Regions from separate parts of the Anaerospora sp. genome, predicted to be linked through region 2. Evidence: riboswitches for the same ligand, from Rfam matches in the RefSeq annotation. Region 2 holds a riboswitch; the other holds the start of a gene.
What was found. A riboswitch is a leader RNA that binds a small molecule or an ion and turns the genes downstream of it on or off. The one in region 2 is predicted to bind cyclic di-AMP.
Positions count from the first base shown of each region.

Region 1 (5,617 bases), on a different contig from region 2:
GATGATCAGTGTTTTACCTGATTCTTGCTCTGGTCTGTGTATGACGGCTTGTAAAACGGAGTTTTTTGCTGCAATAGTAACATTCTGCACGCGATTACTCATTTTCAAAACGGCCAATGACACAGAACGTTCCGCGGCTTTTTGCTGCCAGCTTACCCTGGCTGTCGCAAATATCTGCCTCTACCACAATAGTTTGGCGTCCATTATGAATGACTTTAGCATCAGCTAAAACGGTCGTACCGGCAGATACACCTTTAATATAATTAATATTCATCTCAATGGTAACTACTCGCTTACCGCAAGAAGCACAGGCTACCCCCATTACCGTATCCGCCAGAGACGCCAACGCTCCGCCGTGGGCTGCGCCATACAAGTTAGCATGCTTGTCCGCTTTGACCGGCATAGTAAGTTGTACATGGCCTTCTGCAATACTGACAATTTGCATTTCCAGCAATTTTACATAGGGGTTGCGATCATATATTTCCATTAAATGTTGTTGAAGCCACTCTACCGAGCTATTCATGATGCTTCTCTCCTTACACTTTCTGATAAGATTAGAAAAGACTTGGCTTTCACCAAGTCCTATAGGACGCAGGTGGAAGCCTATGTCATTCTTATTTCGCAATCAGAAAGCTACATTTTCTGTAAGATAAAAAACAGGCGCATGCGCCTGTTTAATCAAGAATATACACCGTCACACGCTGAACGCCAAAATCCATCGCCTGACCATGACTGTCAAAAGCAAGATCAATCCGGTTGCCTTTTATTGCACCACCAACATCATCGGCAACAGCATAACCATACCCTGGAATATATAATCTGGTACCAAGCGGTATGGTATTCGGATCAACAGCCACAATGCCTTTATGAACAGGGTTGCCGCGGCTGGTACGATTGGAATTACCGGTATCATAAGCCGAGTAAGCAGAAGCCGTTACAACAAGCGATCTACTATAGCGTGAAGGCTCGGCACCAGCACGTTCTAAGTAACCCCAGGTTTGCTTGCCAACTACTCCATCAACTGAGAGCCCATGAATACGTTGAAATTCTTGTACCGCCTGGTATGTAGAATTACCAAAGATACCATCAACATCGCCACTGTAAACGCCAGCATCAGTCAATAGTTTTTGCAGCACCTGTATCTCATCGCCACGCATACCCTGTTTGAGTAACTTATCCCCTGGTGCAGCAAAGACAGCCGCATTCGTGAATAGTATTACTGACAATAAGACAGTAAGGAATAGAATCTTTTTCAATTGGTCCACCTCTCTTTTGGTGTGCCGTTGAGAATACTGCTTTGAGCAGAATACATTCTCAGCGGTCTTTAAGCCTCCGGGGTTAGCTGTCGGGATAGGGAAAAGAGAGAATTGAGAACACGCCCCTTCGCATTTTCGCGAATTATCCCCTGTAAATTTATGTGGTTCCCCCGTACTGTGTAGATTCGGCTCCACAATCTATATTACAACAATTTAATTCTTTGGTCAAACCTGGGGCTATACGCCTAACGTTTCTACCACAGCTTTGTTGACGACTCCCGTCACTTCCAAGCCTTTGTCCTGCTGGTATTTGCGGACAGCTTCCTCCGTTGCCCTGCCATAGATACCATCAGCACGTTCGTGAAGATATCCCATTTCTTTCAGTTTGATTTGCAAAACAACAACATCAGCACCTGTTGTCTGGTACTTCAATACGCGCTGTATCTTTACGTTTCTTCCTTCTATTTTCACCGGTGTTCCCACCGGAATCCATTCAAACAATTCCTCAACATCTTTATTGCGCATTCGTATACAGCCATGGCTGGCAAACTGCCCAATAGACCAGGGTTTATTGGTGCCATGAATGCCATAGACTCCCCAGGGCACGTCCAGGCCCATCCACCGTGTACCAAATCCGGTTCCCCAGTTATAGTCCTTCCAAACCACATGCCATTCACCGATTGGTGAAGGTGTTCCACTCTTGCCGACAGCAATCCGGTACTTTTTGAAGAGCTTTTCATCACTATATACTTCCAGCATCCGGTTCGCTAAGTTGATCGCGATACTGACATTGCTGCCTGGTACTCCTTCCACCACCGGATTATCCTGAATAACAAACTCCCGTTCATCAGCAAATTCAAAGCCGATAATGCCAAAGACTAAGCTCAATAAGACGATAGCGGTAATGCTATAGTAAAGGCGCTGCCGGCTGCACGGAAATGACCGAAAATAAATCATACCCTGCCCCCTTACGTTATTAGTTACAGATATATATGCATTCCAGGATGAATGTATTTCCGGAATAAGCTATAATGAAGCTATGCTAACAACTTGGAGGCGATCCTTGTGACCGATCTTTTATTTCAAAATAACAGCTATATTCGCCAGTTTCAAAGCCGGATAAAAAAAACGATCACCCTGCCTAACGGCAATGTGGGCGTCGTGCTGGAGCATACCGCCTTTTATCCTGAAGGAGGCGGACAACCTTCTGATAAGGGACAGATAAATGGTATCCCGGTGAATGATGTCTACAGCGAAGGAAGCGATATCATTCACGTCATGTCCGACCTGCCGCAAGCCGGGGCAGTAGAAGCTGCAATTGACTGGTCACGGCGCTTTGACCACATGCAGCAGCATAGCGGACAGCATATTTTATCAGCCACCTGCCATGAGCTGTTTGGAGCAGCTACGGTAGGCTTCCATCTGGGCGCGCAATCCAGTCAGATTGATCTTGACCTGCCTGGCTTTACTGACGAGCAGATGAATGCTGCAGAACAATTATCGAATGAGATGCTTTATGGCAATAAGGCTGTACGCATTCACCAGGCTACGCAAGCCACTCTGCATGAATACCCGCTGCGTAAACAACCTGCTAAAGATTTTGCTGCGATTCGCTTAATTGAAATAGAGGGAATCGATTGCTGTCCCTGTGGCGGAACCCATGTAGCAGCAACAGGTGAAATCGGCATGATTAAAATTCGCAGCTGGGAAAGAAAAAACAATGCAATTCGTCTTGATTTTGTGTGCGGTTATCGTGCTCTTGCTGATTATCAATACAAGAACCTATTAATAAAAGAACTTTCCGGACGCCTGTCAGCACCGGGACCACAACTGCTCTCAACTTTAGATAAGCTGTTCAATAAAGCAGATGAAACAAATCGGCAACTGGCAGCCGCCAGACAAGAGCTCAACGTGCAGCTTGCCGGCAACCTCTACCGGCAAACAGAACCGAAAAAGGGAATAAAAATCATTGTATATCAGTTACTAAATTCATCTCCCGCTGATGTAGCCGGACTTGCCAAGCAGCTTGTCTCTTCGCCTGCGACAGTTGCACTGCTGGCAGGAGTTGCTGACGATAACAGCAAGGTTCATTTGGTGTTCAGTTGCTCCCCTGACCTGAATATAAATATGGGGCCAATACTAAAAGCCGCCCTTCCTCTTATAGAGGGAAAAGGCGGCGGTAACGGTTCATCTGCCCAAGGGGGAGGCTCTTCTGTAAAACATACTGCAGATGCTTTAGAGCTGGCCAGACAAGCAGTTATTCAATTACTCTGAACGGTTACGCAGCAGGAATGCAGTAATAATCGCCGTTAAGGGAATCGCACAGATTAAGCCGATGCTGCCGGTTAAAGCTCTGGCAAATTCGGTGACAATCATATTTAAATTTAGAATCTTCAACATGGAAACCTGCTTCTGGGAAGCAATCAAAAGCATTAGTGGTAAGGAACTCCCTGTGTACGCTAAAATAAGCGTATTTGACATTGTCCCCATAATATCGCGGCCAACGTTCATACCGGTTTTAAACAGGCCTTTGGCATCAATTGCCGGCTGGGCTTCTTTTACTTCATAGAGAGCGGAAGCAATTGAGATTGTCACATCCATGACAGCCCCAAGCGCACCAAATACCATTCCGGCAAATAGGACTCCCTGGAAATCAACCATTGGCAGAAGGACTGCTTTTAGCATCATTGCCTCTTCACTATCTAATCCGGTAAGGTGCATCAGATTAATGGATAATACAGATAGAATTGCGGCAATGCTTACGCCGCCAATTGTCCCTAATACAGCTGCCAAGGTTTTTACCGTCCAGCCGCTGATCGTCACTTGTGTAACGACAGCAATTACCGCACTTATCAGCAAGGTTAAGACCGTGATGTTGAATTTTGCCATAATAACCTGGCCTACAAAAAACTGAAAAATAAGCAATGTAGAAAACGCGATGACAAATACAGATTTAACACCGACTATTCCGCCAAAAACAATTAAAGCCAATGCAAAAAATCCGACTAGCCAATATACATAATCAAAGCGATCAAAATCGCTGACATGATAGGTTGTCCGCTGCATGTCGTTGGATATGGCAACAATCACTTTGTCGCCAGGATTGACATGAATCTCGTACATCGATTTCCCGGTTATGTAATTAAACGTATCAACAACTTTTCCGGCCTCTGGCCCTGATGTCAATTGAATGCTTACCAACTGGCCCTGCCCCATAAAATATTCTTTCTGCATAGATGCATCTAATGCACCGACAGCAACTACCGTTCCTTTTTCATACTGTACTGGTGCCGTGTCTTTAGGTGCTGCTTCTGCTGTCAAACCTGCACTGAATAATAGTATTATCATTACAATGAATATTCTTTTCATAATCATCCTCCTGCTCACGACAATATTCGAGTTAAATTCCGCTATTCCTGCAAAAAAAGCGAGCATAAAAAAAGCAGCCGGCTTTAACCGGCTACTCTATGATATATGCATTAACCCGTTGAATTCCATAATTCAGCGCTTCCGAACGGCTGTTAAATGCTAAATCAATTCGATTTCCCTGAATAGCACCGCCTTGATCCTCGGCAATTGCTTCGCCATAGCCTTCAATCCATAACCGTGTACCCATAGGGATAACGTCAGGATCAACAGCAGCTACGCCTTTACGCACTTTGCCTCCCAAGTAAGTCAGATCCCCCCATTTGCCATTATCCAATGGACCAGGAGCATACGCAGTTGCCGTCATATTTAATACTTTCTTATAGTTGGCCGGAGCCCCTGTCAGCGAATCATTTTTCACAGCTGCCTGCGGGCTCAGGACTGCGTTTTTATTCAACAACATTGCAAGTGCAGCGAGATTATTCCCATATGGCTTGATCGTATCAGCAACCCTTTTTTCCATTTCTTTTCTTAACTTGCTTTCAACTTGATTGCTCATGTCACTGTCTGCAAGAGCGGCAGTTGAAACTCCATTCGTAGCTGCCAGCTGCTGCAAGGCGGTATTAGCAATGACACTCCACAGGTTCTCTTTATTTCCTTTATCAAACTGTTCTTTTACTTTTAATAATTCTTGAATTCGATTTAAATTGCCACTTTCAACCGCTGCTGCTGCAAGCTGTTCTTCCAGCGTTGCTGCATGCGTAGCTGGCAATGAGGAAAAGGAGCAAGCCATTGTTACAAACAAGGCAGCTATTATTTTCTTCAAGGTTATGACTCCTTCCTAGCTGTTCATTCCCCATTATACCATTACGGCTGTATTATATAAAACTGTAATATATGTAAACAAAGGTATGCCCGCTTACGAGATAAGCAGGCATACCTTTGTTTTAGTTACTCTTCTATTTTGCCAACCGATACAGTGTTTCTGTTAATAC
Region 1 covers NZ_DALZUO010000046.1:9,462-15,078, reverse strand. The annotation lists gene RTR76_RS20505 (alpha/beta hydrolase) at 1-90, opposite strand, end outside; gene RTR76_RS20500 (PaaI family thioesterase) at 95-523, opposite strand; gene RTR76_RS20495 (peptidoglycan-binding protein) at 675-1,265, opposite strand; cyclic di-AMP (ydaO/yuaA leader) riboswitch at 1,314-1,457, opposite strand; gene RTR76_RS20490 (L,D-transpeptidase family protein) at 1,494-2,213, opposite strand; gene RTR76_RS20485 (DHHA1 domain-containing protein) at 2,322-3,530, shown strand; gene RTR76_RS20480 (YibE/F family protein) at 3,522-4,625, opposite strand; gene RTR76_RS20475 (3D domain-containing protein) at 4,717-5,448, opposite strand; gene RTR76_RS20470 (Zn-dependent hydrolase) at 5,582-5,617, opposite strand, start outside.
Region 1: another riboswitch for cyclic di-AMP. It lies ahead of RTR76_RS20495 (peptidoglycan-binding protein); the one in region 2 lies ahead of RTR76_RS05035 (3D domain-containing protein).

Region 2 (5,617 bases):
TTACTTTATCAATTTCATTCGCCTGCCGCTCAATGGTCATATTTTTATGTATTACACCTATGCCGCCCTCACGTGCCATGGCAATTGCCATTCTGGCTTCAGTAACTGTATCCATACCCGAGCTCATGATCGGTGTGTTTAGTTTAATATTACGAGTCAGGTATGTCCCTACCTCTACATCGCGTGGCAATATCTCGGATTTAGCCGGAACAAGCAATACATCATCGAAAGTTAATCCTTCAGGTCCAAATTTATTTTCAAGCATATTTTTACTCCTTTCAAATGGTTTCGTATTTATTCTGCATAGTATATCATACATAACCTTGCCAAGGCTACCTCTTTTTATGTGAAAAAAAGGTTATATTTTGTAAAAAAACAAGAGATTTTGTAAATTTAAGAAGGAAATGAAAAGCAATAATGGAATTATAATGATTACTCATATCTTGTTTAGTAAAGTAATTTATAAAGCTATAAGAAGAAAGGAATTAAAACCATGTCTAATAACAAAGGTATTTTATTAGAGACTGGTACAAACGAGTTTGAAATTGTTGAATTTGCGGTAGGTTCTGTTACTTATGGCATAAATGTTGCCAAGGTCCGTGAAGTTATTAATCCTCTTGAAATTACAAAGATGCCCAATACCCACCCCTATGTTGAAGGAGTTTTTACTCTGCGTGGCAAGGTAATGCCTTTGGTCAATCTGGCAAGATGCCTTGGCAGTGAACACACTGCCACCTCACACAAAATCATTGTCAGTGAACTCAATAACTACTTCGTAGGCTTCCTGGTTGATGAGGTCTCCCGCATTCACCGTATATCCTGGACCGAGATGGAGGCTCCTCCCAACATTACCAACTCCGATATGGTTGTTGGAATAGTAAAAATGGCAGCAAAAATGGTTGTTCTCCTGGACTTCGAAAAAATTGTGGCTGATATTAATCCGGAAATAAATCGCAAATTAACTACCATCCCTTCTGCTAATGTAGGTGTAGTGGAAACTCGTAAAACGAAGACTATCCTGATCGCTGAAGATTCAAAAATGCTGCGTGACCTGTTGCTTAGTACGCTTCATGTAGCTGGTTACAACAATGTTATTAGTACTGAGAACGGTCAAATTGCTTGGGATACTTTAGAAAACATGGCATCAGACCGAACTCCGATGCAAGAAAAGCTGAATTTAATCATTACTGATATTGAGATGCCTCAGATGGATGGTCATCATTTACTTAAGCGCATCAAAGATCATGAAAACCTGCGTGCACTTCCGGTCATTATCTTCTCTTCTCTTATCAATGAAGAAATGCGCCGTAAGGGCGAAGCACTCGGAGCTGCTGCTCAGGTTACAAAACCGGAAATTACTCAGTTGATTGATTTAATTGACCAAAAAATTCTCTAAAATTGTCAGGACTAAACATAATTTGTTTAGTCCTGATTTTATTTTGTCCAACTGTTTAAACTAAGCATATACTGTCGTTGGAGGTATTTATGCTTGCAATAACTGGTGGTGTTGTTCATACTGTTTCAAACGGAACTATTGAAGGGGCCGTAATCTTAATTGATAAGAAAAAAATTATTGCCGTTGGCCAACATATTGCCATTCCTGCCAATGCAACCGTTATATCGGCTGCAGGCAAAGAAATTACTCCCGGGTTAATCGACTGTCACACCCATCTCGGTATTGCCGAAGAAGGTGTAGGACAGGCTCACGTAGACAAAAATGAAGTAAACTCCCCGCTCTGTCCACATTTGCGGGCCATAGATGCCATCAATCCCGAAGATCAAGGCTTATCTGACGCATTATGCGGTGGAGTGACGACTATTATTGTTACTCCTGGAAGCGAAAACGTGATTGGCGGACAAAGCGTTGCGATTAAAACACACGGTACCGTAATTGATCACATGATCCTTCGCCAGCCAGCAGGGATGAAAATTGCTTTTGGCGAAAATCCGATCCAAATATACATGGCAAAGGACCGTCCTCCCTCAACACGCATGACAATTGCAGGCATGATCCGGGAACAGTTGGTCGCTGCTCAAAATTATGCAAATAAGATCGCTTCAGGGACAGGCGAACGTGACCTGCGCATGGAGGCACTTGTACAGGTGCTGAACCGTGAAATACCGCTTCGAGCTCACGCGCACGCGGCAGACGACATTATGACGGCAATCCGTATTGCTGATGAATTTAATCTGCTGCTTACACTGGAGCATGCAACTGCGGGACATAAAATTGCAGAGGAAATTGCCAAGCGTTCTATTCCTGCCGTTATCGGTCCCTCCATCACCGCCAGAGTTAAAGTCGAGTTAAAGGACCGTACCTACCGCACACCGGCCCTGCTCCATGAAGCCGGGGTAAAAATAGCTTTAATCACCGACCATCCATTCTTGCCGATTAATTGCTTACGCTTAGAGGCTGCTTTAGCGGTAAAAGCAGGCTTACCCCGCGATGAGGCATTGCGAGCAATTACCTTGCATGCTGCTCAAATTATTGGAGTGAGTAACCGGGTTGGCTGTATAGAGGCTGAAAAAGACGCGGATCTAGTTATCTTTGATGGTGATCCATTCGCTATTTCAACACATGTTACTACCGTCATTGTCGATGGGCAAATAATAGGAAAAAAGCCCCAGGCTTAGCCTGGGACGCTCCTCTTTACTTTACAATATATACTTTTGCTTTTTGCATACCGAACTCATACGCTTCGTCTACAGTTGCCATAGCAATGTCAATTCGCTTCCCTTTAATAGCTCCGCCTGTATCCTCAGCGGTAGCATAAGCACCATGTCCGTCGGCAAATTCAATATATACACGTGAACCTAAGGGAATAAGCTTAGGATCGACGGCAATAATGCCTGGACGAACTTTCGTTCCCATGTGCGTCAAATCTCCCCATTTACCATTATCATGTGCACCGGGGGCATAAGCAGTTGCTACCATCTCGATAGCCTCTGATTTAAACTGACGTTCTGCAGCCTCGGCTGACGCTTTTGAACTAAGAGCGATCGCTCCTATGAAAAAAAGTAACCCTAAAGTCATAAAAAGTTTATTCATGATAGTCTCTCCTCTCTATATGCCTACGAGGTTAGCTGACGGGTTCGGGACAAGAGGATATCCCTACCGCAGAAATTCTGCGGATTCACCCCAAATATGGTTCCCCCGTTTTCCTGGGAAATTCGGCATAACACGTATTCTACAGCATACCTGGAAGTTTGACAACCCACCGTCATTTGCATGATCGTCTCTAATTACCTGTCCTGGCTGATTATCGTGCTCATCCTTCCGTATACGGACTTTTTTCTTATTATGCAACGTAAGGTAAGTGAATAACATGATAAACAGAGTGTTTTCTTTTAAAAAACCTTATAAAATTAATCCGGACAGTATAAAATCGCAAACAACAAATCAAGCTCCCGCCGGGAAATTTGATGTCATTATCGCAGGAGCCGGACCTGCAGGCAGCACAGCCGCTTATTTTATGGCACAGCAGGGACTGAAGGTTTTACTCCTGGAGAGAGGGTGCTACCCCGGTGCGAAAGTCTGCGGTGGAGTAAGCATCATTGCAGAGCATACTCATAAACTTTTTCCTAATTTCTGGGATGAACTTGAATGGGAACGAATGGTAACTGACCAGTCCTTCTGGTGGATGACAGAGGATTCCGTACTAAGCACCCGATATCAAAGCAAGCGGTTAGCAGCGGCTCCCTACAATCGCTTTACGATAAAACGTATCCATTTATATCAATGGTTGGCACAAAAAGCGATAGATGCCGGAGCTATCCTGCTTAATAATCACCATGTATCTGAAGTGCTTTTTAAAGACAATCAGGCAATTGGTGTAAAAATAGCTGAACCTCATCCTAATTATTATCTGGCCGATATCATCGTGTTAGCTGATGGCGCGAATTCCATGCTTGCCGAAAAATCCGGCCTTATTCACCGCGTATCACCACTTAATATGTCTCTTTATGTAAAAGAAACCATCTCCCTTTCCGCTGAGATTATCGAAGAACGATTCAACTTATTACCCAATGAAGGAGCCATAATCGGGTTATACGGTTATCCAACAGCCGGCATGAATGGAACAGCGTCTATTCATACTTTCAAAGACAGCATCAGCTTAAATGTCGGCATGTCCGTAGCTGATTTTGCCCAGTCGGGTACTCGGCCATATGAACTTTTGAATCGCTTAAAAGAACATCCCAATATTAAGCATTTACTTAAAGACGGTAAATTAAAAGAGTATGGCAGCGCGCTTATTCCGGAAGGCGGCTATACTAGTATTCCAAGCCTCGTACATCCGGGAATTATGATTACTGGCGATGCTGCCGCTCTTGTTAATGGTGTTCATGGAGTTAATCTAGCAATGTGGTCGGGTTTTTTTGCAGCTAAAGCTGCTACTGCCGCTAAAATAGTCCGTGACTTTTCAGAACGAAAGCTTTCTCTATACCGTACACTGCTAAACGAAAGCTTTGTCATGCAAGATATGAAAGCAAATGCTGGCGTAGCTAAAATGCAGCAGGATATTCCCTATTTATTTGACCTTTACACTCGAATGGCGAACGAAGCTGCTTTCCAGGTCGCAAAGGTTTATACGATGCCCAAACTTGCCAAAAGAAAGTTTATCTTTCAAAAACTAATCAGCATGCAGCCTTTAGGCAAAATGCTCAAAGACAGCTGGCGTGTGTTAAAGGTAATAAAATGAATACATTATACACTAAGATGAGCTCCCTTCATTTTGAGCCTGATGATTCGTGGCAGCATGTCATCATCGGGGATCAGAATATCTGTAAGGATTGTCAGAGTAAAGCCTGCCTGACAATTTGTCCTACCGAAGTTTTCTTGTGGAATCATGCGGATAATACGCCTATTGGCGTATTATATAAACAGTGCATTGAATGTGGCGCCTGCCGGCTGGTGTGCCCCTTTAAAAACATTGAGTTTTGTTATCCCAAAGGCGGATATGGTGTTATGTATACAGAAGAACACCCCATTTCGTAAGTAATACGAAATGGGGTGTTTTTTTCATTTAAGCATCAATACGCAGCTTACCTGCTTTGCCGAGATTCTCAAACGGCATATCACGTATAACGATAGTTACCGCTTCCGCCGGGCAGTTTGCAGTTTCACAAACCACTTCAGTTACTTTTTGTACTAAATTGCGTTTTTGTTCAACAGTACGCCCTTCAAGCATATCAATTTGAATAATTGGCATAACAGCACCACCTCTAAATTTATCTGAACGAATTATTATCAATAGTTCGTCACAGGTAAATTTTTCCCTGCTACGCTGTCAGCTATTTCTCATCAGATTTACCATTCTTACGTTTGAACCACCATAAGGCTCCATAAACGCCTATAACGACTAAGATAATACCAATCAATCTCCCCATATTTTCACTCGCAAATACGAGATCGTGACCTAAAAGCACCTTTATGACTACAGGAGGAAATTTTCCTAATACCGTAGCCAGAATGAAATCTTTAAAAGTCATGCGGCTAATAGCAGCAACAGCTGTAATAATTCCCGAGGGAGCTAACGGAAGTAATCTAGCTATTAAAAGCGCTTTAAAGCCGTTTTCAGCACTATAGTCATCTACCTGTTTTAGATAGGGACTTTTC
Region 2 covers NZ_DALZUO010000004.1:41,243-46,859, forward strand. The annotation lists gene guaB (IMP dehydrogenase) at 1-265, opposite strand, end outside; gene RTR76_RS05025 (chemotaxis protein) at 494-1,396, shown strand; gene RTR76_RS05030 (amidohydrolase) at 1,486-2,634, shown strand; gene RTR76_RS05035 (3D domain-containing protein) at 2,651-3,049, opposite strand; cyclic di-AMP (ydaO/yuaA leader) riboswitch at 3,056-3,187, opposite strand; gene RTR76_RS05040 (FAD-dependent oxidoreductase) at 3,327-4,700, shown strand; gene RTR76_RS05045 (4Fe-4S dicluster domain-containing protein) at 4,697-4,996, shown strand; gene RTR76_RS05050 (4-oxalocrotonate tautomerase) at 5,025-5,210, opposite strand; gene RTR76_RS05055 (TVP38/TMEM64 family protein) at 5,293-5,617, opposite strand, start outside.